4 regions of the Variovorax sp. TLI9-5A genome follow, and region 3 is predicted to be linked to each of the others. Evidence: predicted binding sites of a transcription regulator. Region 3 holds the regulator's gene; each other region holds the start of a gene.
The links. The regulator LexA, encoded in region 3, represses DNA repair genes until DNA is damaged. The targets are predictions, from matches to a motif close to ACTGTATNNNNATACAGT.
Positions count from the first base shown of each region.

Region 1 (7,204 bases), 3.1 Mb from region 3:
ATCGAGGGCGGCCATGCGGTGGCGCCGGAAACGCCGGGACTGGGCATCGAGTGGGATGCCGGCCAGCTGAAGGCTCGTCGCAAGTTCGAGCCGCTGGTGGTGCGCGGCTGAACCTCCGCCCGATTCAGTCTGCCTCGAGCAGGCTGCGCAGCGCCAGCAGGTCGCGCGCGATCCACTCGGCATCGCGCGCGAAGGCTGCGTCGTCCATGTGCGGCTGGCGCAGCAGCGTGAACTGCAGCTCGCAGGCGTCCGGCGCGACGCCGATCACGCGAAACGGCAGGTAGACCTCGGGCACGCCTTCGGGCGCCACCCAGTGGTCGAGCACGCCGAAGTCGTTGGGCGGCGCGAAGCGCATGCGGGCCTCGCCGCTTTCGGGCGTGCGCACGATCCAGTGGTCGCCGCGCGGCACCAGCGCGCTTTTCGCGAGGCCGCTGGCCCATTCGGGAAGCCGCCTCGGGTCGGCCGCCAGCACATAGGCGCGGCGCCATTCGCAGGCCACGCGCTGCGTGATGACGCGGGATTGCGCCGCGCCGCCTTCACTGCTCTTCTGCTGCTTCATCGAAATCGCTCCTGAGCACCTTGGAGACGACGGCGCCGGAGAAGCCGCGCGCCATCAGGAATCGCATCTGCTTCGCCCTCTCCTTCGCATCGGCAGGCGGGGCGCTGAAGCGGCGGCGCCAGACGGCCGTGGCGCGCTCGACTTCCGTATCCTGCAGGCCGGCCACCGCCTCGGCGATGGCCTCGGGCGCGATGCCCTTGGCCTGCAGCTCCTGCCTCACACGCAAAGCGCCCGAACTGGCCGCGCGCTGGTGAAGCACCGAAGCCACCACGCGCGGTTCGCTGATGAAGTCCTTGGCCGCCAGCTCGTCGAGCGCCTTCGCCAGCGTGCCGGGCTCTTCCTCGTGCCTGGCCAGCTTGCGCTCCAGCTCCGCGCGCGAATGCTCGCGCTGGCTCAGCAGGCGCAGCGCGCGGCCTTTGAGGGATGGGGCGTCGAATGCCATGCGGGGAGTCGCTCGCGCGGCCCCCGGAAGGAGCCGCGCCCGGTCTTATTCGCCCTTCTCGGCCTTGTCGGCCTTGTCGGCCTTGGCCGCCTTCTGCGGCTTCTCGGGCTCCTCGGTGCCGACATCGGCAGCCAGCAGCGGAATGCCCAGCGACTCGCGCACCTTGTTCTCGATCTCGCGCGACAGCGCCGGGTTCTCGCGCAGGAACTCGCGGGCGTTGTCGCGGCCCTGGCCGATCTTCTCGCCGTTGTAGGCGTACCAGGCGCCCGACTTGTCGATGATCTTGGCGTTCACGCCCATGTCGATGATCTCGCCCTCGCGGCTGATGCCCTCGCCGAACAGGATGTCGAACTCGGCCGTCTTGAACGGAGGCGAGACCTTGTTCTTCACCACCTTCACCTTGGTTTCGTTGCCGATGGCCTCGTCGCCCTTCTTGATGGTGCCGATGCGGCGGATGTCCAGGCGCACCGAGGCGTAGAACTTCAGCGCGTTGCCGCCGGTGGTGGTTTCGGGCGAGCCGAACATCACGCCGATCTTCATGCGGATCTGGTTGATGAAGATGACCATGCAGTTGGTCTTCTTGATCGTGGCGGTGAGCTTGCGCAGCGCCTGGCTCATCAGGCGGGCCTGCAGGCCGGGCAGCGAGTCGCCCATTTCGCCTTCGATTTCGGCCTTGGGCGTGAGCGCGGCGACCGAGTCGACCACGATCAGGTCCACGGCGCCCGAGCGCACCAGCGAATCGACGATTTCAAGCGCCTGCTCGCCGGTGTCGGGCTGGCTGATCAGCAGGTCCGACAGGTTCACGCCGAGCTTCTGGGCGTATTGCACGTCGAGGGCATGCTCGGCATCGACGAAGGCGCAGGTGCCGGCCTGCTTCTGCATGGCGGCGATGACCTGCAGCGTGAGCGTGGTCTTGCCCGAGGATTCCGGGCCGTAGATCTCGACGACGCGCCCGCGCGGCAGGCCGCCGACGCCCAGCGCGATGTCCAGGCCCAGCGAACCGGTGGAGACCACCTGGATGTCTTCCAGCGCTTCGCCCTCGCCGAGCCGCATGATGGTGCCCTTGCCGAACTGCTTTTCGATCTGGGCCAGCGCGGCCTGCAGGGCCTTGGCCTTTTCGGTGTTGCCGCCGGCGATGCTCGAACCCTTGACGATTGCGTCCATGTGGAAATCTCCTTGAAAATCAATGGCTTGTGTGTGACACCATCCATCTGCGTTTAACTACAGGCTGGATGCTTGAACAGTAGTGTAGAGGCTGATTCCTTGGCGTAAACCTGTTTTTTAGTCAGTTTGCTTTACCATCTGAAGCATGGCCGACACCGCCTTCTCCGCCGATCAGGACGCCTGGCGCCAGACCCACCTGGGCCGCCTGCTGGGCCACGCCATGCGCCGCTTCGACGAGCGCGTGCTGGAGTTGATGGCGCACGACGTCGACGTGCCGCTGGCGCTGTCGAACCTCGCGGCGCGCGCGCAGGTGAGCGCGGCGCACATCCACATCACGCGGCACCTGGCGCGCGAGGGCTCGCGCCTCACGGAGCTGGCCGAGCGCGCGGGCATGACCAAGCAGGCCATGGGCGCGCTGGTCGACCAGTGCGAGGCCTGGGGGCTGGTCACGCGCGGGCCCGATCCGCTGGACGCGCGGGCGCGGCGCGTGCTCTTCACCGCCGACGGGCTGGCCTGGCTCGACGCCTTCCGCGGCGCGGTGACGCAGGCGGAAAAGGAGTTCCGCGCCAGCGTGGGCGACGAGATCGCCACCGTGGTAACCATCGGACTCGAAGCCTATACGGCGGGCTAGACTCCGGCGAAGAGACAAACGTGAACGGCGCCGGCGTGGCGCCCGACACTCGAAACAGGCCGGAGGTGGCGCATGCGGATTCTGATTGCCGAAGACGACCAGGTGCTGGCCGATGCCCTGCTGCGCAGCCTGCGCACCTCGGGCGCGGCGGTCGACCACGTGGCGAACGGCTCGCAGGCCGACACCGCGCTCATGACCCATGACGAGTTCGACCTGCTGATCCTCGACCTCGGACTGCCCAGCCTGCACGGCATCGAGATCCTCAAGCGCCTGCGCGCGCGCGGCTCGCAGCTGCCGGTGCTGGTGCTCACCGCCGCCGACAGCGTGGAAGAGCGCGTCAAGGGCCTGGACCACGGCGCCGACGACTACATGGCCAAGCCCTTCAGCCTGCAGGAGCTCGAGGCGCGCGTGCGCGCCCTCACCCGGCGCGGCATGGGCGCCACCAGCAACACCATCCGCCACGGCCCGCTGGTGTACGACCAGGCCGGCCGCGTGGCCACCATCGACGGCAAGATGATCGAGCTGTCGGCGCGCGAACTCGGCCTGCTCGAGGTGCTGCTGCAGCGCGCCGGCCGGCTGGTGAGCAAGGACCAGCTGGTCGACCGGCTGTGCGAATGGGGCGAGGAGGTGAGCCTCAACGCCATCGAGGTCTACATCCACCGGCTGCGCAAGAAGATCGAGAAGGGCCCGGTGCGCATCGCGACGGTGCGCGGGCTGGGCTACTGCCTCGAAAAGATCCAACCCTGATGCATTCTGAGATGCGGGAAATGCCGCGGAACCGGCTTTGCCGGGCCGCAGGCATTGCCCCCGGAAGGGGGTTGGCGAAGCGACACGAAGTGCGCGCAGCCTGGGGGCGAACCAAGTGAAGTTGTTCCAGCGCGCGCAGCGCTCCTTGTTCGGCGAGATCCTCGACTGGATGCTCACGCCGCTGCTGCTGCTGGTGCCGGTGAGCATCGGCGTCACCTGGCTGGTGGCGCAGGGCATTGCCAACGCGCCCTTCGACCGCGCGCTGGAGCACAACGTGAAGGCGCTGGCCGAGCTGGTGACGGTGAGGGAAGGGCACGCGCAGTTCGTGCTCTCGCAGTCGGCGCGCGAGATCCTGCGTGCCGACGAGACCGGCCACGTCTACTACCAGCTGCTCGACGGCTACGACAACCTGCTCAGCGGCGAGCGCGACATTCCGCAGCCCGGACTCGACGAGCCGCTGCCGCCCGGCCAGGTCTTCCTGCACAACAGCGACGTGCACGGCCAGCCGGTGCGCGTGGCCTCGATGTGGATCGCCAGCGGCACCGACGACGTGCCGCCCACGCTGCTGCAGCTGGCCGAGACGCGCGAGAAGCAGTCGGTGCTGGCGGCCGAGATCATCAAGGGCGTGCTGCTGCCGCAGTTCGCCATCCTGCCGCTGGCGGTGCTGCTGATCTGGCTGGCGCTGGTGCGCGGCATCAAGCCGCTGTCGGTGGTGGAGGCTCGCATCCGCGAGCGGCGCCCCGGCGACCTGAGCCCGCTGGACGAATCCTCGGTGCCGCTGGAAGTGGTGCCGCTGGTGTCATCGGTGAACGAGCTGCTGGACAAGCTCAACGACTCCATAGGCACGCAGAAGCGTTTCCTGGCCGACGCGGCGCACCAGCTGAAGACGCCGCTGGCGGGCTTGCGCATGCAGGCCGACCTGGCGCAGCGCGAGGGCGCCAACGCCGACGAGCTGAAGCAGTCGCTCAAGCAGATCGGCCGCGCCAGCAAGCGCGCCACGCACACGGTGAACCAGCTGCTGTCGCTGGCGCGCGCCGAGGGCAACAGCGCCAACGCGCACCACCAGCCCTGCGACCTCGCGAAGCTGACCATCGAGGTGGTGCGCGAGGCGGTGCCGCGCGCCATCGAGAAGCGCATCGACCTGGGCTACGACGGCGTCGAGCCCGGCGCGCCGGGCGCGGTGTTCGACGGCAACGCCACGCTGCTGAAGGAGCTGGTGCGCAACCTGGTCGACAACGCGATCAACTACACGCCATCGACGCCCGAGCGCCCCGGCCTGATCACCGTGCGCGTGCTGGCCGACCCCTTCGGCCACGTGCTGCTGCTGCAGGTGGAGGACAACGGCCCGGGCATCGCCGAGTCCGACCGCGAGCTGGTGTTCGAGCCCTTCTACCGCGTGCTCGGCAACGAGGCCGATGGCTCGGGGCTGGGCCTGCCGATCGTGCTGGAGATCGCGAACCAGCACCGCGCACAGGTGAAGCTGGAGGACGCGCATCCCGGCAAGCAGCCGCCGGGGGCGCTCTTCACGGTGCGATTCGAAGGCGAGCAGCCGTCCTGAGACGGCAGCGGAAGTTCGTCAGGGCGCCGGTGCGGCGGCCTTCGGCGCTTCCTTGCGGATCTGCAGCCACTCGGGGTGGATCTGCCGCGCCATGCGCTGTGGCTCGCGCTCCGCGAGGCTGGCCGGCGCGAGACCGAAGCCGGCGAGATCGCCGCGCGCCCAGAGGAAGTAGCCGGCATTGGCCAGCAGCAGGACGACGAGGAGCAGGCGCAGCTTCATGGTGAAGATCAGAAAGACATGCCGCGAGGGCGCACGCTCACTTCATCGCTGGAAATGAGCTGCAGGCCGGCGTCGGTGCGCACCTGCAGCTCGCCGCCCCAGGCCACGCCTTCGCACAGGCCGGCGGTGCCGTCGCTGAGCGCCACCTCGCGCCCGCGCAGCACGTCGCGCGCGGCGAAGCGTTCGGCAAAGGGCGCGAAGCCGCGAGCCTCGAAGTCGAGCACCGTCCGCACCAGCGGCTCGGCCAGGTCGGCCAGCACCTCGGGCGCGCTGGCTCCGGGGCGCCACTGGTGCAGCCATGCCGGCGGCGTGCGCATGCCGTCGCCTTCGCGCGCGCCGATGTTGATGCCGATGCCGATCACCACATAGCGCGACGCATCCGGGCAGCCATCGGAGGGCAGGGCGGTTTCGATGAGGATGCCGACCAGCTTGCGGTCGTCGACCCAGATGTCGTTGGGCCACTTCAGGCCGACCTTGTGCGCGCCCGAGGGATCGAGCCCCTCGGCCACCGCCACGCCGACGGCCAGCGACAGGCCCGACCAGTCGGCGGGCGCGAGCGGCATGCCCAGCGAGAAGGTCAGCGAAACGGCCGCGTCCTGCTGCGCGCCGCTCTGCCAGGGGCGCCCGAGGCGCCCGCGCCCGGCCGTCTGGCGCTCGGCCACGAGCAGCACGGGCTCGACGCGGCCGGCGCGCGCGCGGCGCATCAGCTCGGTGTTGGTGGAGTCGATTTCGGCCACGGCCTCGACCGCGAAGCCGGGCAGCAGCGGCGCAACCGCCGCAGCGATCCGGTCCTGGAACCAGTCGGCGGTGCTGCTCTCGTTCATCCGTCAGTCCTTGGCGGACTTGGCTTTCTTCGCGGATTTCTTTTCCGCTTTCGCTTCAGCCTTCTTTTCGGCTTTCTTCTCGGCCTTTTTGGCTTCCTTTTTCGCCTCCTTCTTCTCGGCCTTTTTCTCGGCCTTTTTCTTTTCGGCTTTTTTCTTCGCCTTCTTCTTTTTCTTTTCCTCGTCCTCATCCTTGGGTGTCAGCAGCGTGCCGCGGCATTGTTCGGAGCCGCACCAGCAGGGAAATTCGGAAAGCAATTTCGGCGTGTACGGCTCGTCGATGATCAGGCCGTAGTCGTAGTTGAGCTCCTCGCCGGCGGCGATGTTGCGCAGCGCCTTGATATAAACGCGCCCATCGACCTCGTCGGCTTCGCAGTTCGGTTCGCACGAGTGGTTGATCCAGCGCGCGTCGTTGCCCTTGACGTTGCCGTCGATCACGCGGCCGTCGTCGATGTGGAAGTAGAAGGTATGGTTCGGCTGGGTCGGATCGTGCGGATGGCGGCGCAGCGCCTCCTTCCAGCTGATGACCTCGCCCTTGTATTCGATCAGCGTTTCGCCTTCGGCCAGGTCCTGCACGGCGAACACGCCGTTGCCGTGGACATCGGAGCGCCGCATCTGGATGCGGCGGCCGCCGCCGGAACGATCCTTGGCCTTGGCGGCGGGTTGTGCATCTGCCTCGGTAAGAGCGGTGGCTTGCGTATCACGACCGGCCGGAAGTGGGGATTTGGAAGGCATCGCCGAAGTCTGTTAGTTTGAATATGCACACATGCGTGTGCGCGCGTGCGCACGCGGGAAGCCGCAGATTGTATGTGGCCCCCACGCTCCCGCACTGCGTGTCGTCGCTGCCCCCGGGGGACCGCAGGCCGCCTTGGGGCGGCCCGGCGCCGGCCTGAATTTTTTAGGAACTGTTGATGAAGACGTTGGTAATCGCAGAAAAGCCGTCGGTGGCGCAGGACATCGTCCGCGCTCTCACGCCGGTCGCAGGGAAATTCGACAAACATGACGAGCATTTCGAGAACGACAGCTATGTCGTGACCAGCGCGGTCGGTCACCTGGTCGAGAT
Region 1 covers NZ_CP200310.1:371,212-378,415, reverse strand. The annotation lists gene AC1VNX_RS01850 (mandelate racemase/muconate lactonizing enzyme family protein) at 1-111, shown strand, start outside; gene AC1VNX_RS01845 (SRPBCC family protein) at 125-559, opposite strand; gene recX (recombination regulator RecX) at 537-1,001, opposite strand; gene recA (recombinase RecA) at 1,047-2,165, opposite strand; gene AC1VNX_RS01830 (MarR family winged helix-turn-helix transcriptional regulator) at 2,311-2,796, shown strand; gene AC1VNX_RS01825 (response regulator transcription factor) at 2,869-3,543, shown strand; gene AC1VNX_RS01820 (sensor histidine kinase N-terminal domain-containing protein) at 3,659-5,101, shown strand; gene AC1VNX_RS01815 (sporulation protein) at 5,120-5,320, opposite strand; gene AC1VNX_RS01810 (biotin--[acetyl-CoA-carboxylase] ligase) at 5,329-6,144, opposite strand; gene AC1VNX_RS01805 (SET domain-containing protein) at 6,148-6,756, opposite strand; gene AC1VNX_RS01800 (DNA topoisomerase III) at 7,050-7,204, shown strand, end outside.
Region 1: the regulator LexA is predicted to act here: its motif matches at 2,229-2,246, upstream of recA (recombinase RecA).

Region 2 (7,204 bases), 410 kb from region 3:
CAGGTCTTCGTGCAGCGTTGCCGTGTCCATCGCGCCGCCGGGGTTGCGGTTCGGCACGAAGAGAACCTGGCAGCGCTGCAGCGAGACCACGTCGCTTTCTTCCCAGCTCACGCGGTACTCGCCCTTGGGCAATTCGGTGTTGCGCGCGGCGGTGATGAACTCGCAGAGGTTGCCCCAGCCCTCGGTGTCGTTCGCGATCACCACCAGCCTGAAGCGCTCGAACTGGAACTCGCTGCCGAACAGCAGGCGGAAGGCGGGGTTGCGCGGGATTTCCGGTTCGTCGGGATGCTCGCGCTCGTATTCGTCGAGCTTGTGCTCCATGCCGCGCAGGCAAACGTGCGCCCGCACGATGCCGGCCACCGAGCACTCGTCGGTGATGGCCAGCGCCTTGTAGCCGAGCTGGTAGGCCCGGTCCACGATGTCCTCGGGCGTCGAGGCACCGCGCTGGAAGCTGAAGTTCGTGAGGCAGTGCAGCTCGGCGTAGTCCGGCAGCGCAGAGGCCGGCCGCGTCCGCAACTGCACCGGCAGCGCATGCACCTTGGCGGGCTGGCGCCTGCTCTCCTGCTTGCCGCTCAGCTCAGGCATAGAAGCCCTGCAGATACCAGCGAACCTCGCCGGAAGAAAAGCGCGCTGCGGGCCGCTCGCGGAAGATCCACACCAGCCCGGCCTCGGGGCTTTCCGCGACGTAGTAGTCGCGCATCGCGGGCTGGCCGCCCTCTTCCTTGTCGCCCCACCAGCCGGTCTCGACGCGCTGTGGGCCTATCAGCCTGCTCAGCGGCCCGCGATAGCAAGGGCGCTCGCCGTCCATCTCGAGCAGCAGCGGCTCGGGCAGCAGCCACGACGGGTAGATGGCGTCGGGCTGCGAGGCTGCGGACGCGGCCTCCTTGCGGGCCTTGCCGTCGCCGGCCGGTTTCTCCTTCTGCAGCGCGGGCCGCCAGGCCTGCTTGCGCTCGGGCCGATGGTCGGCCTGCGCAGCCGGCACCACCACCTGCTGCGGCCCGAGCCGCACGCTGAGCCGCTCGACCATCTCGTGCAGCCTGTCGCCCTTGCGGTTGTCTTCCGGCAGGAAGCTGGTGCTGGCGCCGGCCCACGGATCGGTTTCGAGCGTGCGCAGCCTGATCCAGCTCGCCGGTGCGGCCAGCGTGGCGAGGGCCAGCTTTTCGGACAGCAGCCGGCGCAGGTGCGCCATGTCCTGCGTGGGCTCGGCCGTGCGCACGGTGAGCTGCTCGTACGGCGGCAGGTTCACGCCATTGAGGCGCCGCAGGTCGAGCGTCCATTGCAGCTCCAGCGCACGCGCGCCGCGCTGGCGGGCACGCAGCCAGATCTGCAGCGCCGTCAGCAGCCGGTTGGCCGACCACATGAGCTCGGGCGCGGTCTCGGCCAGCGCGGGCAGCTCCAGCTTCTGCTCGAACACGTCGGGCAGCGTGAGCCAGGAATGGCTTTCGGGGCGCAGGCCCCAGGCGATGTCGAGCGCCTCGCGCAGCCCGGTGCCGAAGCGCCGCGTGAGCCCGCCGCGCGGCAGCGCCGCCACCTCGCCCCAGGTGCGGCAGCCCAGGCGCGCCAGCAGGTCGAGGTGCTCATGCGCGGCGGTCAAGGTGTCCAGCGGAAGGCCGGCGGGTATCTCCTTCGGCCGTCTCTCTTCGCGAGCGAACAGTCGCAGCCGCGCCAATGCGATCAGGCTGGTGGCACCCTGTGCGCCCAGCATGCGCGCGTCGGGCACGGGGTTGTCGGCCAGCAGCAGGCGCATCAGCGTCATCCGCCCGCCCCACAGGCGCTCGCAGGCGGAGACTTCGAGCATCAGGGCTTCGTCGAGCCAGGCGACGTGCGGCGTGTATTTCAGCGCCCACCAGCCCAGGGCCTCGGGCGTGGGCATGGCTGGAGCATCGGGGGCGCCGTCTTCAGGCAACCACCGCAAGGCGATCCAGTGCATCCGGGCCTCCTTTCCATGCGTCGATGCGCACCACCGTGGCCGACGTCGCACCGGCCGGCACCGTGCCCTGCTGCTGCAGGCGCAGCTTGCGCCGCAGCCGGGCGGCGGCAAGCAATGCCGTCATGCGCTCGTTGCGCGCCGGCAGCAGCACCGGCGCAGCCAGCGGCGGGCCCCGGCGCTTGAGGATGTGCAACTCGACCTGCGAGGCATCGGCCTCGCTGCGATCGGCCCGGATCCGCAGCCGCGCGGGCGATGCCGACAGCGCCACCGACTCGGGCCGGCACACGAAGAGCAGCACCTCGTGCTGCGCGGCCGCCAGCTGCAGCCGCCGCAGCTCGCCCACCCGCGCCTGCGGCAACCAGGCCACGACGGCGGCCACCTCGGCGCAGCGCAGCGCCTGCTCGCAGGCCCACAGCCGCGCGGCCGGGGCCTCGCTGCGCACCCACATCAGCGCCTCCACCGGCAGCCCCTGCGCCGCAAGCGAGGCGCCGCAAGGCTCGTAGGGAGCGCCGATCAGCACCACCGGCCCGCCCCGCGTGGCCACCGCCTGCGCCAGCGCGGGCAGCAGCAGCCGCCAGACATGGGCTTCAGGCGCGGCCAGCAGCAGTTCCGTCATCGCACCGACCGGCCAGCCTCCCCCCGGCAGTTCCGCGTCGAGCGCGGCATGGCCGGTGGCGACGACCTGCGCGTCGGCCAAGCCGAGTTCGTCGGCATGCCAGACGCCACGGCCTGCGGCAGCGGAAAAGGAATCGAGGAAAGGAAGGCCCATGGTGATGACTGTTAACTGTATTTTTATACAGTATTTTGCGGGCTGCAAGGAAGAATCGGACTGGGGCATTTCCTCTTCGAAGCAAGCTGTTTCACTCGACCCGCGCCAAGGGGCATAGGCCCCAGGGCCATTCCCGTCGGATACTGGCCGCCGATGCCGCCCCCGAAGGCTTTCCCTCTCTCACCCGCGCCGAACTGCTGCGCCTGGGCGTCGCCCTGTACGCCGGCGCCGCGCTCCCCGCCTTCGCGCAAAAACAGCCCGCTCCACAGCCCGCCCCCGCCATGAACACCCGCCCCATCCCCTCCACCAAGGAAACCCTGCCCGTGATCGGCTGCGGCACCTGGATCGGCTTCGACCAGCGCCCCGGCAGCGAGGAATACGCGCGCCTGCCCGGCGTGCTCGATGCCCTGTTCGCGGCCGGCGGCAAGGTGATCGACAGCTCGCCGATGTACGGCCGCTCCGAGGAGACCACCGGCGAGCTGCTGGCCGCCTCGAAGCAGCAGGGCAAGGCCTTTCTCGCCACCAAGGTCTGGACCTCGGGCCGCGAGGCCGGCATCGCGCAGATGGAGCAGTCCTTCGCGCGGCTGCGCACGCAGCGCATGGACCTGATGCAGGTGCACAACCTCGTCGACTGGCGCACGCACCTCGCCACGCTGCGCGGCTGGAAGGAACGGGGCCGCGTGCGCTACATCGGCATCACGCACTACACGGCCTCGGCCTACGGCGAGGTCGAGGCGGTGCTCAAGGCCGAGAAGCTCGACTTCCTGCAGATCAACTACTCGCTGGACGCGCGCGAGGCCGAGCAGCGCCTGCTTCCGCTGGCCGCCGAGCGCGGCGTGGCGGTGATCGTCAACATGCCCTTCGGCGGCGGCGGGCTGCTGCGCCGGCTGCGCGACAAACCGCTGCCGCCATGGGCCGGCGAGATCGGCTGCACGAGCTGGGCGCAGGTGCTGCTGAAGTTCGTGCTGAGCCATCCGGCCGTGACCTGCGCCATACCGGGCACCAGCCGCCGCGAGCACATGGCCGACAACGCGGCGGCCGGCGCCGGCGGCTTTCCCGACGCGGCCTTCTGGCGCCGCGAGGCCGAAGCTATTCGAACTTGACGTTGTGCTCGCGCACGGTGGCGCCGAAGGCGTCGTACTGCGTGCGGAAGAACTCGGCGAACTTGGCGGGACTCATGCCGTAGCCCTCGAAGCCCTGCTGCACCAGCTGCGCGTGCACCTCGGGGCGCTTCAGCGTGTTCTGCAGCTCCTGCGAGAGCCTGTCGGTGATCTCCCGCGGCAGCCCCGGCGGCCCGAAGAAGCCGGCCCACGGCGTGATGGTGAGCTTGCCCAGCCCCAACTCGCCGCCCGTGGGCACGTCGGGCAACAGGGCGCTGCGCTGCGGCAGCAGCGTCACCAGCGCGCGGATGCGCCCTTCCTTCACGAAGCCCGGCGCCAGCGTGCCGGTGGTGAACATCATCTGGATCTGCCCGCCCAGCAGGTCGGTCATGGCCTGCATGTCGCCCTTGTAGCGCGCGTTGACCACCTTGCGGTCGCCCAGCAGCTGCAGCATCGCGAGCTCCGAGGCGCTGTTGCTCGACGCCGAATTGAGCGCGCCGGGCTTCGAGGCCACCAGCGCGAGCAGCTCGTTCACGCTCTTCACCGGCAGGCTCGCAGGCACCACCAGGAACATCGAGAACTGCCCGGCCGAGCTGATCGGCGTGAAGGCCTTGAAGGGGTCGTAGGGCGGCGTCGGCCGCAGCGTGGGCGCGGCCACCATGGCGGTGTTGGTGCCCATCAGCAGCGTGTAGCCGTCAGGCCTGGCCGACGAGACGGCCTGCGCGGCCAGCACGCCGTCGGCGCCGGGGCGGTTCTCCACGATCACCTGCTGGCCGAGCTGCTTGGCCAGCCCCTCCGCGATGATGCGCGAGAGCACGTCGGCCCCGCCGCCGGCCGCGAAGCCGACGATCAGCTTCAGCGGCTTGTTGGGGAACGTGTCGGCGCTCCATGCCGCCACACCGGGCAGTGCCGCGGCCGCGAGGGCCGCCAGGGTCAGGGTTCTTCGTCGCATGGGATGCCTCCGCTTCAGAAGAGATGGCGCACGCCGAATTCCCAGCCGGTCGAGCGATGCCCGGCCGCCGGTGCCACGCCGCCGCTGACCACGTAGCGCGCCTGCCCGCTGTTCATGAGCCGCGCGTAGGTGCCGTAGAGCGCGGTGCGCTTCGACAGGTTGTGCACGTAGCCGATGCCGAACTGCCGCGCGTCGTCGCGGTTGCGCGGCATGCCGTTGGCGTTGCGCAGGCTCTCGTCGCTGCGGTCGTCGAGGTAGGCGTAGCTGATGCGGATGCGCCCGACCTCGAAGGCCGGGATGTGCGCGCCGATCTCGGCCGTGTTCTTGCGCACCGTGCCGGCCGCCAGCTTCACCGTCACCTTGTTGTAGAGCGCGAAGAACTTGGCGAAGCCCGCGTCCCACGAGCCGCCGATGTTGGCGTGCGTGTAGTTGCCGACGGTGGCGGTGGCATTGAATTTCGAGCGGGTGACGGCCGCCGCCACGTCGAATGCGCCCGAGGCGAAGCCGAAGCGCGCGCCGGCGAAGTTGCCGTCGTGGCGGTTCGCCAGGGTGGAATCGTTCTCGCCGGTGCCCACCATCGCCATCCCGTAGAAGCCGCCTAGGTTCGGCGGAAGCCAGTAGCTCACGGTGTTGCTGCCGGTGATTGTGGTGGGCAGCGGCCCGGTGCCCACGGCCGCAAAGGTCAGGTTGCCCGCGCGCGCCACGCCGTTGGCGTTGAAGGGGTCGAAGTAGATGCTGTTGTAGTGCGTGGGAATGAAATCGTGGCCCAGCCGCACTTCGCCCAGCGTGTCCGACGAGAGGCTCACAAAGGACATGCGGTCGAAGGTGATCGGCCCCGCCGTGCCCGCGCCGCTCGCCTGGTTGTTGCTGTTGCTCGGGCGGCCGGTGCCGGTGTCGGGGTTCAGGCTGCCTTCGAGCCAGAAGCCCGCGCGCAGGCCGCCGCCCAGGTCCTCGGTGCCGCGAAAGCCCAGCCGGCTGGTGGAAAGCCCGCCGTTGGACAGCGCTTTCACCGAGCCGCCGCCCGGGCCCGCGCCGTTCGTGTACTGGATGCCGAGGTCCATCACGCCGAACACGGTGACGCTGGATTGCGCCTGTGCGACGCCGGTGCCGGCCAGCCCCAGCGCCGACCACATCAAGATTCTCTTCATGGTTTCCTTGTCTCCTGCTTCTTCTCTTGGGTTGAAAAACTCTGTCGAACGAACGAAGGCGCGCAGGGCTGCGCCACCGGGTGCGCTCGGGTGTGCGCACCGGTTGGCGAAAGCCGGGGTGGGAAAGGTCTAGCTCGCGGGTTCGGCGCGCTCGGTGCGCACCAGCACGGCGCCCTTCGAGAGCGGCCCCACGTTGCGCCGGTACTGCTGCAGCCAGCCGGTGTCATGCACCGGCGGCGGCGCCTGCCAGTCGTCGCGGCGCGCCTGCAGCTCGGCGTCCGTCAGGTCGATGTCGAGGCGGCGCGCGTCGAGGTCGATGGTGATGGTGTCGCCGTCGCGCACCAGCCCCAGCGGTCCGCCGAGCGCGGCTTCGGGCGACACCTCGGCCACCACCAGCCCCTTGCAGACCAGGCCCGAGAGATGGCCGTCGGTCAGCAGCGCCACCTGGTCGCCCAGCCCCGCGCCGTCGACCGCGAAGACCACGCGCGACGCGCCGCCGCCCATGGCCGGGCCGCCGCAGGCACCGGCGCCGCGCATCACAACGACCTGGCCGGGCACGATCTCGCCCTTCTTCAGCGCGGCGATGGCGGCGTCCGAAGTCCAGAAGCACACGGCCGGGCCGGTGAAGCGCCGCACCTTGCGCTCGGCGATGCCGGTCTTGATGAGGCCCGATTCGGGCGCGAGGTTGCCGCGCAGCAGCACGATGGCCGGCAGCGGTGCCACCGGGCGGCCGATGGGGCGGATCACTTCGGCGTTCGCTACCTTGGCATCGCGCAGGTTATCGGCGACCGTGCCGCCGGTGACGGTGCGTGCGCCGGTGTCGAGCAGCGGCTCGAGCTGCTTCATCAGCGCGCGGCAGCCACCCGCCGCCTCGAAGGCCTCGATGGAGTCGTTGCCGATGGGCCGCACGCCGGCCAGCACCGGCGTCTCGGGACCCAGGCGCTCGAACATGCCGTACACGTCGACGCCGCTCTCGCCCTCCGTGGCCACCGCCTGCAGGTGCTTGGCGGTGTTGAGCGAGCCGCCGATGGACAGCACCGCGCGCACCGCGTTGGCGAAGGCGCCGGGCGTGAGGATGTCGCGCGGCTTCAGGTCGTCCCACACCATCTGCACGATGCGCGTGCCGGCCGCGCGCACGTCGACCATCATCTTCGGGCTCAGCGCGGCCACCGGCGCGCTGCCGGGCAACGCCATGCCGAGCGCCTCGCAGACGATGTGCATCGAGTTGGCAGTGCCCAGGCCCGAGCACACGCCGGGGCCGCGGATGGCCTCGCGGCTCATGCCCACGAGTTCTTCCACCGGCAG
Region 2 covers NZ_CP200310.1:3,049,826-3,057,029, reverse strand. The annotation lists gene AC1VNX_RS14525 (error-prone DNA polymerase) at 1-585, opposite strand, end outside; gene AC1VNX_RS14520 (Y-family DNA polymerase) at 578-1,930, opposite strand; gene imuA (translesion DNA synthesis-associated protein ImuA) at 1,899-2,699, opposite strand; gene AC1VNX_RS14510 (aldo/keto reductase) at 2,981-3,802, shown strand; gene AC1VNX_RS14505 (Bug family tripartite tricarboxylate transporter substrate binding protein) at 3,789-4,751, opposite strand; gene AC1VNX_RS14500 (porin) at 4,766-5,899, opposite strand; gene ilvD (dihydroxy-acid dehydratase) at 6,029-7,204, opposite strand, start outside.
Region 2: the regulator LexA is predicted to act here: its motif matches at 2,714-2,731, upstream of imuA (translesion DNA synthesis-associated protein ImuA).

Region 3 (7,204 bases):
AACTCGCCCGGCGCATTGGCCCCCTGTACCGCCGCCGGGGCAAGCACGACCGGAATGTGCGGAACACGCCTTCGCAGCGCGGTGACCACGTCGTGCAATGCAGCCGCGCCGAGCGAGGTGACGATGCCGATCGAGCGCGGCATGGTCGGCAGCGCCCGCTTGCGCGCCGGATCGAAGAGGCCTTCGGCTTCGAGGCGCGCCTTGCGCTGCAGGAACTGCTCGAACAAGGCGCCCTGCCCAGCCCGCCGCAGGCTCTCGACCACCAGTTGCAGATCGCCGCGCGGTTCGTAGACGGCGAGGCGCCCGCGCACCTCGACCTGGTCGCCATCACGCGGTGAAAAATCGAGCAAGCCGGCGGCCCGGCGGAACATCGCGCAGCGCAGTTGGCCGGACTCGTCCTTGAGCGCGAAGTAACAATGTCCACTTGAGGCGCGGGAAAAACCGGAAATCTCGCCGCGCACGGAAACTGGGTTGAAACGCGCGTCGAGCGCGTCGGCCACCGCGCGGCACAAGGCGCCGACGGCCCAGACGCGCGGCCCCGGCGCGGAATTCGGTTCACGCGAGTTCACAAAGTGCACGCTCGGCCAGATGCCACTCTTCCACAACGGGCGGCGCCGGGCCGATCTTCGGCCCCCAGGGCAGGACAGGCGCACGGTTTCTCGTGCAACCTGTTGATTTCATTGAAAAAAGTGCTGCTCAAAATTCAGTCGTTCCAGCGAAAAGGCCGTCCCATGCGGGTCCGGACGCGTTGCGCAGCGGGTTAATCACAAAGTTATCCACAGAATCTGTGCGTCCTTGCCGACACAAAAACAAGGCGCGTGACGATGGTGTGCTCAGTGGATAATCGCCGCGCATTTGCAGTCTACGGGCCGGAGGATTTTCTTGTTTTCCATCATAGTTGCCGCGGGTTGGCCGATCTGGCCCTTGCTTGCTTGTTCGATCATTGCGCTCGCGCTGGTTATAGAACGTTTCACGAGTCTCAAGACCGTGAGAGTGCTGCCGCCGAAGCTGCTCGACGAAACCATCACCGCGTCGCACGGAGCCATTCCCGGTCCGGATGTCGTGACCAAACTCGAACGCAACTCGATGCTCGGCCAGGTTCTGGCCGCCGGCCTGCGCGCGCTGAACGCCAATCCGCGCTGCACCGAAGACGACCTGCGCGCAGCCATGGAGGCCTCGGGCCGCACAGTGGCCCACAAGCTGGAGCGCTATCTGCCCGCGCTGGCCACCATCGCCTCGGCCGCTCCTCTGCTGGGTCTGCTGGGCACCGTGATCGGCATGATCGAAATCTTCGGCTCGCAGTCGCCCGGTAGCGGCGCGGTGGGCTCGGGCAATCCGGCGCAACTGGCGCACGGCATCTCGATCGCGCTCTACAACACCGCCTTCGGCCTGATCGTGGCCATTCCGACGCTGATCTTCTGGCGCTACTTCCGCAGCCGGGTCGATGAGTACCTGCTGAACCTCGAACTCTCCGGCGAGCGCTTTGCCCGCCACCTGAACGCCCTGCGCAAATGACCCGCGCCCGCATGCAGTTCCGCCACGGCGCGCGCGACGAGCCGGAGATCAACCTGATCCCGTTCATCGACGTGCTGCTGGTGATCCTGATCTTCCTGATGCTGTCGACCACCTACAGCAAGTTCACCGAGATGCAGTTGCGGCTGCCCACGGCGGACGTCGATGCGCAACGCGACTATCCGAAGGAAGTGATCGTGGCGGTGTCGGCCGACGGCCGCTATTCGGTCAACAAGAATGCCGTGGCCGACCGCAGCGTGGAAGCCGTGGCGGCCGCCCTCGCCGCCGCGGCCACCGGCGGCAAGGACAGCGTGGTGATCATCAGCGCCGACGCGACCAGCCCGCACCAGGCCGTGGTGACGGTGATGGAGGCCGCGCGCCGCGCCGGCCTGATGCAGATCACCTTCGCGGCCCAGTCGACGGCGCAAGCCGGGCACTGAGTGCCTTCCGGCGGCGGCAGCATCGACAACGGCAATACGGGTTCGCGCCTGCGGGAGGCCTGGCTGCACCGCGGCCCCCTGGCCTGCCTGCTGTGGCCGCTCTCGCTCGTCTATGCCGCGCTGTTCGCCGTGCGCGGCTTGTTCTATCGCATGGGATGGCTGCGGACCGAGCGCGTGCGCGTGCCGGTGATCGTGGTCGGCAACGTGATTGCGGGCGGTGCGGGCAAAACGCCGGTGGTGATGGCCGTCGTCCGGCATCTGCAGGCGCGCGGCATCCAGGTCGGCGTGGTGTCGCGTGGCTACGGCCGCCGCACCGATGACTGCCGAGAAGTGCTCGGCAACAGCGATCCGCGGGATGTGGGCGACGAGCCTGCGCTGATTCACCACGCAACCAAGGCGCCGGTGTTCGTGGCGCGCAGGCGCATCGATGCCGCGCGCGCCCTGCTCGAGCGGCACCCGGCCACGCAGGTCGTCGTCAGCGACGACGGATTGCAGCATCTGGCGCTCGGGCGCGACATCGAGATCTGCGTGTTCGACGACCGGGGCATCGGCAACGGCTGGCGGTTGCCTGCCGGCCCGCTGCGCGAAGCCTGGCCACGCCGTTGCGATCTGGTGCTGCACAGCGGATCGCGGCCGGCCTTCGCGGGCGGCCATACCGCCACGCGGACCCTCGCGAACGAAGCGCTCGACAGCGACGGAAGACGCGTACCGCTGGCCGCCCTGGCTGGCAAGCCCTTGACCGCGCTGGCGGCGATCGCCCGGCCCGAAGCCTTCTTCGAAATGCTGCGCGCTCGCGGCCTGACGCTCGCCGACACCGTCGCGCTGCCCGATCACTTCGATTTCGAGGGCTGGCAACGCCCGTCGGGCACGCAGCAAACCCTCGTCTGTACCGAAAAGGACGCCGTCAAGCTGTGGCGCAAGGCGCCCGATGCGCTGGCCGTGCCGCTTGACTTCGTGCCGTCCGCGGAATTCTTCGCCGCGCTCGACGCAAAGCTATCATCGCTCGATGGATACCAAGCTGCTTGAACTGCTCGTCTGCCCCGTCACCAAGGGGCCGCTGACCTGGACCCCCGAGAAGCAGGAGCTGTGGTCTCGCAGCGCCCGCCTGGCGTATCCGGTGCGCGACGGCATCCCGGTGCTGCTCGAGAACGAGGCACGCACGCTTTCCGACGAAGAGCTCGGGCTGTGAGCTTCACCGTTCTGGTCCCGGCGCGGCTCGCGTCGACGCGGCTCCCCAACAAACCCCTGGCCGACATCGCCGGCGTGCCCATGGTGGTGCGCGTGGCGCAGCGCGCCAGCGAATCCGGCGCGGCGCGCGTGGTGGTCGCGGGCGACGATCCATCCATCATCGAAGCCTGCAAGGCGCACGGTGTCGAGGTCGTCCTCACGCGACAGGATCATCCCAGCGGCACCGACCGGCTGGCCGAAGCCTGCGAACAGCTCGGTCTGGATGGCGACGACATCGTCGTCAACGTGCAGGGCGACGAACCGCTGATCGCCCCCGCGCTGATCGATGCCGTGGCTTCCACGCTGGCCACCCACGCCGAAGCGGCGATGAGCACCGCGGCCCACGAGATCGATTCGGTCGGCGACTTCATGAATCCCAACGTGGTGAAGGTCGTGCTCGATGCGCAGGGCAACGCGATGTATTTCAGCCGCGCGCCGATTCCGTGGTGGCGCGACGGTTCCGCCAACGGCGCGGCGCCTTCGGTGCTGCCTGCAGCCCCTGCTCCCCTGCGCCACATCGGTATCTACGGCTACCGAGCTGGTTTTGTGCGGCGCTTTCCTTCTCTGCCTCCCGCGCCTGTCGAGGCGACGGAAGCGCTCGAACAGCTTCGCGCGCTATGGCACGGCCATCGCATTGCGGTGCATGTGAGCCATGTCGCGCCGGGCCCCGGCATCGATACGCCCGAAGATCTGTCGCGCGTGCGCGCGGTCTTCGCAGCTGGCGGCATCTGAGCCGACGGGTCTCCACGGCTACAGACAGCGGGATTTCCCCGAGGGCACGCATGCTATCCTCGAAGCAACTCCGCCCAGCCCGGCCATGGGGCCGATGCTCGGCGCGACACAAAATCTAAGAACCGTCCGAGGACACCATGAGACTAATTTTGCTGGGCGCGCCCGGGGCGGGCAAAGGCACGCAAGCGGCCTTCATTTGCCAGAAATACAGCATTCCCCAGATTTCGACCGGCGACATGCTGCGCGCCGCCGTCAAGGCTGGCACGCCGCTCGGACTACAGGCCAAGGCCGTCATGGACGCCGGCGCACTGGTCAGCGACGACCTGATCATCAATCTCGTGAAGGAACGCATTGCGCAGCCCGATTGCGCCAGCGGCTTCCTGTTCGACGGCTTCCCCCGCACCATTCCCCAGGCCGACGCCATGAAGGCGGCCGGCGTCAAGCTCGACTACGTGCTCGAGATCGACGTGCCCTTCGGCGACATCATCGAGCGCATGAGCGGCCGCCGCTCGCACCCGGCTTCGGGCCGCACCTACCACGTCAAGTTCAATCCGCCCAAGGTGGAAGGCAAGGACGACGTGACGGGCGAGGACCTGATCCAGCGCGAGGACGACAAGGAAGAAACCGTGCGCAAGCGGCTCGACGTGTACAGCCAGCAGACGCGTCCGCTGGTCGACTACTACTCCGCCTGGGCCAAGACGGATCCGGCCGCCGCGCCGAAGTACCGCGCCATCAAGGGCGTGGGCACGGTCGACGAGATCACGCAGCGTGCGCTGGCTGCACTGAGCAGTTGATCGTCATCTGACTCACACCGAACCGCCCCTTCCAGAGGGGCGGTTTTGCTTTCAGCCCAGCAATTCGAGCATCAGGGCGATGCGCGCCTTCACAGGCGTCAGCGCGCCTGCATCGCGAAGCAGATCGCCCGCCTTCGGCAGGATGCGCCCGCTCGAACAACGCGTGGCCCGGAGCACTGCAATGCCGGCGTCCTGCGCCTTGAGCGCGGCAGCTTCCAGCGCATGGTGCAGGGTGCCGTTGCCGGTGGTCGCGAGGACCAGTCCGCGCACCGGGTCCGCCCCGCCCGCCTGAAGCAGCGCCTCGACCACCGCGCCGCTGGCGCCGGCGTGGCTCATCACGATCTCCACCCGGGGCCATTGCACTTCTGCCGGCCCGAAGAGCTTCACCACAGGCAGCGCCCCACCCTGCGGCCACGCCCGGACAAGACGCACTTCACCCTCTTCCACATAGCCGACGGGCCCCGCATCGCCTGAGGCAAAGGCATCAAGCCGATAGGTGTGAACCTTCTGGATGTCGACGCCGGCATGGATCGCGCCGGCGCACACCACCGTGACGCCGCGCGCGCCCTGCGACGCGGCGACGCTGACCGCGTCGCGCACGTTCTGCGGTCCGTCCGGCGACAACGCGGTGGCCGGGCGCATCGCGCAGGTCAGCACGACGGGCTTGGACGGCACCAGCACCGAGTGCAGGAAGAATGCGGTTTCCTCGATCGTGTCGGTGCCGTGCGTGATCACCACGCCTGCCACGTCGGCCTGCGCCAGCCAGTGCGCGCAGCGCCGGGCCAGCTGCTGCCAGATGTCGAAGGACATGTCCTTGCTGTCGACCTGGGCTACCTGCTCGGCCTCCAGCGCCACGCCGGCGGGCGCCTCGATGCCGCCCAGCAGGTCGGCCACGCCCACCTGCGCGGCGGTGTAGCCGATGTTGTCGTCACTGCTGGCGGCCCGGCCCGCGATGGTGCCGCCGGTGCCCAGAACCACCACGCGGCGCGACAGTTCAGGCGAAGAGGAATTGACCATGGCTTGTCAACTTCTAAAAACTGGTTAAAAATACAGGCACTGGATATCCAACCAGTGCCGCAAGGAACCACACATGCAGTTCGCCGTGAAGCTTACAGCCCGCCAGCAGCAGATCCTGGACCTCATCCAGAGCGCCATCGCACGCACCGGTGCACCACCCACGCGCGCCGAAATCGCCAACGAGCTCGGGTTCAAGTCGGCCAATGCCGCCGAAGAGCACCTGCAGGCGCTGGCGCGCAAGGGCGTCATCGAACTGGTCAGCGGCACTTCCCGCGGCATCCGCCTCAAGGGCGACGCGCTGCGCTCGCTCAACGAAACGCGCCACCGCGAAGGCGGCCAGTTCTCGCTCTCGCTGCCCGGCATGGCCCAGCTGGCACTGCCGCTCATCGGCCGCGTCGCAGCCGGCTCTCCCATCCTGGCCCAGGAGCACGTCGACCAGACCTTCTACGTCGAGAACACGCTGTTCCAGCGCCAACCCGACTACCTGCTCAAGGTGCGCGGCATGTCGATGCGCGACGCCGGCATCATGGACGGCGACCTGCTCGCGGTGCAGGCCACCAAGGAGGCGCGCAACGGCCAGATCGTGGTCGCACGTCTCGGCGACGAAGTGACCGTCAAGCGCCTGAAGCGCAACAAGCAGGTCATCGAGCTGCACGCCGAGAACCCCGACTACCCGACCATCATCGTGCAGCCCGGCGAGCCTTTCGAAATCGAAGGGCTCGCGGTCGGGCTCATCCGGAACACCATGCTGATGTAGGCCACTGCGGCCTGCTTTCCACAGCACCCCATCCGGCAACGACAGGTGGCGGGCGTATGGCGAAGAGTCGCCATCACCCTGTCGCGGCCGATTCAAGAAATCCTGCCTGTGTTCAACCTCATACATTTTTGGAGTTCACATGGGAATCGCCCTCCTCGCCATCGCCGACATCTGGATGCCGCTTCAATCGCTGGCCAATCGCCTGATGACGGCTCGCCGCTCTTCGTCTTCGCACCTCAGGGATCGTCTCGACGCCACCGAGTCCTCGGCAGGGCTGCGCTATGTAGCGGTGCGCCCCGCCTGTACCGCCCGTTCCGGCGGCACAGCGCCCTCTGAAACGGCCGCGCCGGCGCGCCCGCTGCGCGTGGTCTGCGTGGTCGATGGCAAGGGCCAGCAGCGCAACAACAACCGCGTGCGGATCTCCGGCCGCATGGCCGATGTCTGCGCCGAGCTCGACCGGCTGGCCGCTCTGGAGGCCGCGGAAACCATGGCCACTGCCCCGCGCTCCACGCGCCTGCACTGAGCCGGCGCCGGGCCCGAAACACCCTGCAAGCGCCTGCAGGGCGGGTATCCAAACGTTCGCCGGCGCGACATTCCAATGCTGCGAGGCACAATGGCACGCCATGAACATTGTGATCCTCGACGATTACCAGGACGCCGTGCGCAAGCTGCGCTGCGCTTCCAAGCTGGACGCCTACGCAGCCAAGGTCTATACCAACACGGTC
Region 3 covers NZ_CP200310.1:3,458,629-3,465,832, reverse strand. The annotation lists gene xseA (exodeoxyribonuclease VII large subunit) at 1-569, opposite strand, end outside; gene AC1VNX_RS16410 (MotA/TolQ/ExbB proton channel family protein) at 883-1,515, shown strand; gene AC1VNX_RS16405 (ExbD/TolR family protein) at 1,527-1,952, shown strand; gene lpxK (tetraacyldisaccharide 4'-kinase) at 1,953-2,978, shown strand; gene AC1VNX_RS16395 (Trm112 family protein) at 2,959-3,141, shown strand; gene kdsB (3-deoxy-manno-octulosonate cytidylyltransferase) at 3,138-3,911, shown strand; gene adk (adenylate kinase) at 4,049-4,705, shown strand; gene AC1VNX_RS16380 (asparaginase) at 4,757-5,722, opposite strand; gene lexA (transcriptional repressor LexA) at 5,796-6,479, shown strand; gene AC1VNX_RS16370 (hypothetical protein) at 6,619-7,002, shown strand; gene AC1VNX_RS16365 (D-2-hydroxyacid dehydrogenase family protein) at 7,103-7,204, shown strand, end outside.

Region 4 (7,204 bases), 960 kb from region 3:
AACTGCCGCAGTTGCCGTGGCTTCGGCGCGTGCCTTGTAGAAACGCAGGATGTTCTCCGAGGCGTCGTTCAGCAGCAGGTGCATGACACGGTCGGCATACCAGTTGAAGCTGGTGCTCAGCCGCCACGACACAGCCACGCGCAGCTCGGTGCCGCCGTCGCGCGGCGTGAGCGTGTAGGTGGCGTCGCGCAGGTCGAAGTACTGGCCGCCGATCATCACGTGGTCGTCGAGCGCGCCGGCCGGGAAGGAGTCGGGCGAGAAGCGGAAGCGCCACTTCAGCAGCCGGTTGGGCTCCCACTCGGTGATGACTTCCTCGAAGTGCACGTTCTTCTGCCACTGCACCTGGCGCACGCGGCCCTCGGGTGTATCGACCGTCACGCCCGACACCGGCATCGGCACACCGATGCGGTAGGCCCATGCGTCGCCGACCTCGGCGGGGCGGATGTCGCTCGCGGCGTTGAGCTCGTGCCACACGCGCTCTGCCGGCGCGGCGATGAAGAGCGCGCGCGAGGTGCTGGAGAAACGGTCGGGGTTGGGCAGCTGGGGCTCGATGGCGCCGAGCACCAGCGGCAGCATCGCGAAGCTGTAGACCGCCTGCTTCGGCCAGTTGGTAATGCGGCACACGATGCCCATCGCCAGCCCGCCCACGCTGCCCATGGTGGCGAACAGCGGCACGATGACGATCGCGCAGATCAGGCCTTCGATGAACACCACGAGCGTTCCGCCGACGAAGAGCGAGGTTGCCACCCACGGCGCCCAGATGTAGTACCACCAGTTGCGGCGCTCGATGCGCTCGGCCATGTACACCGTGACCGCGCCGCACACCGCGGGCACGAAGTAGACGAAGGAAGCCAGCATGGCCGAGTAAGGCTTGCCGGGGGCGCTGCTGAAGAACAGGCGCAGCACCAGCGCGACCGCGGCGCCGATGGCCATCGGCCAGAACCAGCCGAAGGGCATGCCGCGAACGGGCCTGGGCTGTGCTTCTTCGCTCATCGCGGGCTGCGGTTCGACGGGGGCCAGCCCGGCGAACCGGCTTTCTTCGGGATCGTTTTGCATGAAAAGCCTCTTCTCCTCTGTCTGTTTGTATTCGTGCTGCGCTCAGTCGGCGCGGCGCGTGGCGGTGACCATGCAGTAGTCGAAGTCGCGCCAGAACATGCCCAGCGCCAATGCGCAGTAGCTGGCCACGATGTGCTTGCGTCGCCACGGGCTGAGCCTGCCGCGTGCCTTCCAGAGTTCGGCCAGCGTGAAGCGGGTGGCCAGCACCGGGATGTGCAGCGCGCTGGGCGCGACGCGCCAGCGCAGCGACTTCACTTCGACGTCCTCGAAGCCGTGCGCGTGCAGCGCGGCGACGAAGTCTTCGCGCACGGCCAGCGTCGGTACGGCCCAGCTGTCGGCCCACAGGCGGTGCAGCCAGCTTGCGAGCCGGCCGGGGCTGCGCCGCAGCAGGAAGCCGTCGACCACTGCGAAGCGCGCACCGGGCTTCAGCAGCCGCGCGGCTTCGCGGATGAAGTCGGCCTTGTCGGTGCCGCCGGCATAGCAGGCGCTTTCTAAAGCCCACGCACCGTCGGCTTGGGCGGCGGGCAGGCCGGTGCGGGTGTAGTCGGCTTCGATGTGCGCCATGCGGTCCGCCACGCCCGCTGCGGCGTCGAGCTTCGCGGCGATGCGGTTCTGCACGGCGACGTTGGTCACGGTGATCGCGTAGAGCGATGCATGGTCGCCAACCAGCGTGCGCGCGGTGGCGCCGGCGCCGCAGCCCATGTCGATCACGCAGCGGCCGGGCGCGTCGTCGAGGCGCAGCGCACGGCCGACCACGCGGTTCATTTCGACGAGCATGCCTTCGCGGCGCAGCGGGTTCAGGCCCGCGCGCCAGAAGCCGAAGTGCATGTTGTAGCTGGGGCTCCATGCGCTGTAGTCGGTCGCGACCTCGGTGAAGTAGTCCTGCGTGTCCTCCGCCGTGATGGGGGCGCCGGTGTTCTCGGACTGGGTGCGCGCAAGCGTTTCGCGTGGCATGCGGAAGTCGGGCTGGAAGACGGTGGGCATGGTGGTTCCCTCGGGTGGTTGTTGCTTTTTCTTCAGATGCGGCAGTTGCCGTCGCCGCAGGACGGCGCAACGTGCCCCGCCAGCCTTGCGGCCAGCCAGCGCGGAATGCGGTAGCGGTTGCGCGCCAGCAGCGCGTAGGCACGGTCGGCCAGCGGCGCGAAGAGCGGAAGGTCGAGCAGCAGGCTGCCGCTGGACAGGCCCACCGCCGTGCGGCAGATGCGGATCGCCGGCACGCCGACATGCACCTTGCCTTCGGCGTCGCAGACGTGGATTGCCGCCATCAGCGCCTCGCGCGGTGCCGGGCCGCCGGTGAAGGCGGAGGGCGAGCAGTCGACCAGCAGAAGCCGGCCCGCCGCGTCGCGCGCCTTGAGGGCGCCCATTTCGGCGGAGCAGATCGCGCAGCTCGCATCGAAATAGATCGTGAGCGGGTAGGCAGGTGTCGCGATATGGCTCATGGTGTTCTTTGTTCTCGATATTTCTGTTGAAACAGAAATTATTGGGCAAAAAAAGAGGCCTCAGATCATGGGAAGGCTGGCGTGGTGCGCGTCGGGGTCTTCGCCCTTGTCGCCGCCGTTCTTGCCGCCTTGCGGCGAGTCGCCGCGCACGAACTTCTGCACGCTGGCACCCAGCGTCATCACCTTGTCGAGCGTGCCTGGCGACAGCCGCAGCATCTCGTCGGCCCAGGTGGCGAGCTTTTCCATGAGCTCCATCGTGGAGCGGATGCGGTCCTGCGCGTCGGCGGGTTCCTTCTGGAATCCGGGGCTGGACACCAGCTCGCGCAGCACGCGCACGGTGGGGTCGAACTCTCGTTCCTTGCGCTCGCGCACCACGGTGCGAAACAGCTCCCACACGTCGACGCTGGTCTCGAAGTAGTCGCGCCGGTCGCCCAGCGTGTGGGTGATGCGGACCAGGTTCCAGGCCTGGAGCTCCTTCAGGCTGTTGCTGATGTTGGAGCGGGCCACGCCGAGCGTGTCGCACAGCTCTTCGGCATTCATGGGCTTGCCATAGGCGAAGAGCAGGGCGTGGATCTGGGAGACGGTGCGGTTCACGCCCCACAGCGAGCCCATTTCGCCCCAGTGCAGGACGAACTTGCGTTGGATGTCGGTGAGTTCCATGGCGCCGAGTTTAGGATTCTCGAAATTTCTGTCAAGAAAGAAATTAAAAAATAGGCAACGACGGTGAATCGGTGGAATACTGTATGAATAAACAGTAAATCGAGTTGCCAAGGAGTCGCCGACCATGCCAGCCGCCCGCATTCCCATCCACGCCATCAAGGGCCGCGGCGCGGCCACGCACATCGCGCACCGTTTCTCGAAAGACGAGCGCGACGCCTTCGACGACGGCTGGGGCACGCTGGAGGAGGGGGCGGCCGAGGCCGAGACGCTGCAGCCCATCGCCACCGAGGTGCGCTTCGAAGACGTGAAGTCGGCGCTCAACGAGAACGACTCGCCCGACATCTACTTCGACCGCTCGCTCAACCCCTACCGGGGCTGCGAGCACGGATGCATCTACTGCTTCGCGCGGCCCACGCACAGCTATCTCAACCTGTCGCCCGGCCTCGACTTCGAGACCAAGCTGATCGCCAAGCGCAACATCGCCGAGGTGCTGCGCACCGAGCTCGGGCGCCGGAGCTACCGGCCCAGCTACATCGCCATCGGCACCGCCACCGACTGCTACCAGCCCATCGAGCGCGAACTGCGGCTCACGCGCTCGGTCATCGAGCTGCTGGGCGAGGCGCGGCATCCTTTCGCGCTCGTCACCAAGTCGAGTGCCATCGAGCGAGACCTCGACCTGATCGCGCCCATGGCCGCCGACCGCCTCGCGGCCGTGTACGTCACCGTGACCACGCTCGACGGCGACCTCGCCCGCAAGCTGGAGCCGCGCGCCGCAGCACCGCACCGCCGGCTGCGCACGATCCGCACGCTCACCGAAGCCGGCGTGCCGGTGGGTGTGAGTGTGGCGCCGCAGATTCCCTTCGTGACCGAAGACATGGAGCAGGTGCTCGAAGCCGCATGGGAGGCCGGCGCGCGCAGCGCCTTCTACACGGTGGTGCGGCTGCCGTGGGAGGTGGCCCCGCTCTTCAAGGAATGGCTGGCGCTGCACTACCCGCAACGGGCCGACCGCATCATGGCGCGCATCCACGAGATGCGCGGCGGCAAGGACTACGACGCCGACTTCGCCACGCGCATGAAGGGCTCGGGCCTGTGGGCCGACCTGATCCACCAGCGCTTCCAGAAGGCGACGAACCGTCTCGGCTACAACCGCGAGCGCATTCCGCTCGATGTCTCCGCGTTCCGGCCTCCGGGCGCGGCGGGGCAGGGGAGCCTGTTCTAGAGGTGCACAATCCGGGCTTGTCGATCACCCCCAGCGCACCCGGCACCGCCGGCAGGCGCGCAGAGCTTCCAGCCCCAGAGGGCGCATGCGAATCCACGAACTGAAAGAGCGGCTGCGAAAAGCCGGAGCCGGCCCCAGCCACGAGCAGCGCATCCTGCGGCTGTGGTCCCACGCCCTGCCCAGGAACAGCGGCAGGCGCCTGCCCGCGAGCTTCTTTCCTGCACCGCTGATGGAGGCGCTGCCGGCCATCGAGGCCGAGCTTGCGGGGCTGGCGCGCGTGGTCGCGGCGCATCCGGGTGCCGATGGCTCCGAGCGGCTGCTGGTCGCGCTCGCCGACGGCCAGACCGTGGAAAGCGTGCTGCTGCCGCGCGACGGCCTCTGCGTGTCGTCGCAGGTGGGCTGCGCCGTCGGCTGCCAGTTCTGCATGACGGGCCGCGACGGCCTGCTGCGCCAGGTGGGAAGCGCCGAGATCATTGCCCAGGTTGCGCTTGCGCGCATGCGCAGGCCGGTGCGCAAGGTGGTCTTCATGGGCATGGGCGAGCCGGCGCACAACATGGACAACGTGCTCGAGGCCATCGAGCTGCTCGGCAGCGTGGGCAACGTCGGCCACAAGAACCTCGTGTTCTCCACCGTGGGCGATCCGCGCGTGTTCGAGAGACTAGCCAAGGAGCGCGTCAGGCCCGCGCTGGCGCTTTCGCTGCACACCACCAAGGCCGAGCTGCGCAGGAAGCTGCTTCCGCGCGCGCCCAGCATGACGCCGGAAGAACTGGTCGCCGCCGGCGAACGCTACGCGCGAGCCAGCGGCTACCCCATCCAATACCAGTGGACGCTGCTCGAAGGCGTCAACGACGGTCAGGACGAGATCGACGGCATCGTCCGCCTGCTCTCGGGCAAGTTCGGCGTGCTGAACATGATTCCGTTCAACGCGGTGGATGGCGTGGAGTTCAACCGCCCCTCGTGGGAGCGCTGCAAGCAGATCGCCCGCACGCTGCACGAGCGCGGCATCCTCACGAAGCTGCGGCAGTCGGCGGGGCAGGACATCGACGGCGGATGCGGCCAGCTGAGGGCGCGGGCAGCGGAAGTGGCCGAGGTCGCCGAAGTCGCCATACCGATCCGCAGGATCGAAGAGCTGCGCGTCAGCTGAAGGACGCCATCCAGTCCCAGACCTGCGCGGGCGCCTCGACCATCACGTTGTGTCCATGCGAACCGAGGTCGCGCGCTTCGGCATTGAGCGAGCGGGTCTGCTCCAGCGTCACCATCGCATCGTTGCCTCCGCGCGCGAGATGAACGGGGCAGCGCGCGAGTGCCATCAGCTCCGATAGCGGCGGCTTGCCCACCGCGTTGGCGCGCGGGTCCATCGCAAGGCGCCAGCCGCCGTCGCTGTGTGCGATGCCCCGTGCGGCCACCGAAGCCGGTGCACCGGCCACCGCGGCGAGGCCCGATACCTTCAGGTATCGCTCGCGCGCTTCCTCTTCGGTGGCGAACAGCTTCGCGGGCTGAAGTGCAAGCGAGTCCAGGCGGCGCACTTCCTCGTCGCTCCACGCGATCTTGATGCCGGCCGCGAAGACGCGATGCGGCACGAGGCCGAACCATCCCGTGGCGAGCGCGAGGCCGACCACGCCGCCCAGCGAATGCCCGAGCACCACGAGGCGGCCCTCCGGTTGCAGATGCGGCAGCACGGCGCGCGCGACGCTCGCTGCATGCTGGCCGATAGCATAGGAGTCCTGCCTGCCGGAGCCGCCATGGCCGGGCAGGTCAAGCGTGAGCCAGCGGCCTTTCCAACGGGTGCCGGCATCGGCGCACAAGGGCGACCACACGGCGCCCGTCGCGCCCATTCCGTGCAGCAAGAGAAGCAGGTCCGGGCCTTCGCCGCCTTGTTCCGTGTACATGTCCGCCGTCTCCATCGGTCTTCGATGGATCGAGAATACCCGGACGTGTCCGGCGGGTGCCCTGGCCACCGGGGACGCAGGGGGCCCGTCTCAGCCGGCGTCCACCAGCTCCCAGTGATTCGCCAGGTGCATGAGATGCGCCCGGGTGTACTCCGGCTTGCTCAGCGCGCCATAGGCGAAATGCGGTGCGAGCGCGGCGCCGTGCCGCTCGAAGCGGGCCAGCGCGGTCATCAGGTGGTCCACGGCGGCATCGAGCGGCTGGCTTGATGCGATGGCTGGCGCGCCGGGGATGGGCTCTTCGAGCCCGTGGCTCATCCTGCCGCGCGCCGAGAACACGGCGAACGCCATGCTGCCCAGCGAGGCGCGGAACCACGCGGGCTTGAGCTGGGGGAAGCCGTCCAGGGAGTATTCGACGCTCTGCGCGCTGTGGTGCAGCACCTGGGCCAGGTCCCAGCCGGAGCGGGTGCGCAGCGGCGTCGTGCGCAGGCGCTCGAGGGTGCGCATGGCGCGGGGCAGGTCGGAGAAATCGTCCATGGCGATGGTCTGGTCGGAGTGGGTGAGGACGTAGCCGGCGCCCGTGGCTGCCGCGCCGGCCAGCAGCACGCCGCCGGTCAGCAGGGTGCGCCGGGTGCGCGACGCACGGTTGTCGTCCTTTTTGTGGGTGTCCATGTGGTGCCGGATGGTAGGCACCGGGCCGCGCCGGAACTGTCAAATTTCCGACGATCTCCGCATTCAGGCGCTGCGCCCCGGCCACCTGTGGCGCGTGCCGCCCGAGCGGCGGTCGGCCTTCTCCGGCACGACGCCCAGAGCGCTCAGCTCCTTGCCGCGCGCCTCGATCCGGCGCAGGCACATGAGGAAGACGTCGAGGTGCTCTTCGTCGATGGCCTCCAGCAGATCCATGTTGAGGCGCGCGATTCTCGGAAACACCGCGTCGCACAGCT
Region 4 covers NZ_CP200310.1:2,502,059-2,509,262, forward strand. The annotation lists gene AC1VNX_RS11890 (SRPBCC family protein) at 1-1,056, opposite strand, end outside; gene AC1VNX_RS11895 (SAM-dependent methyltransferase) at 1,099-2,040, opposite strand; gene AC1VNX_RS11900 (thiol-disulfide oxidoreductase DCC family protein) at 2,073-2,495, opposite strand; gene AC1VNX_RS11905 (GbsR/MarR family transcriptional regulator) at 2,556-3,155, opposite strand; gene AC1VNX_RS11910 (PA0069 family radical SAM protein) at 3,280-4,374, shown strand; gene AC1VNX_RS11915 (RNA methyltransferase) at 4,460-5,518, shown strand; gene AC1VNX_RS11920 (alpha/beta fold hydrolase) at 5,511-6,263, opposite strand; gene AC1VNX_RS11925 (DUF1569 domain-containing protein) at 6,354-6,932, opposite strand; gene AC1VNX_RS11930 (MarR family winged helix-turn-helix transcriptional regulator) at 6,996-7,204, opposite strand, start outside.
Region 4: the regulator LexA is predicted to act here: its motif matches at 3,234-3,251, upstream of AC1VNX_RS11910 (PA0069 family radical SAM protein).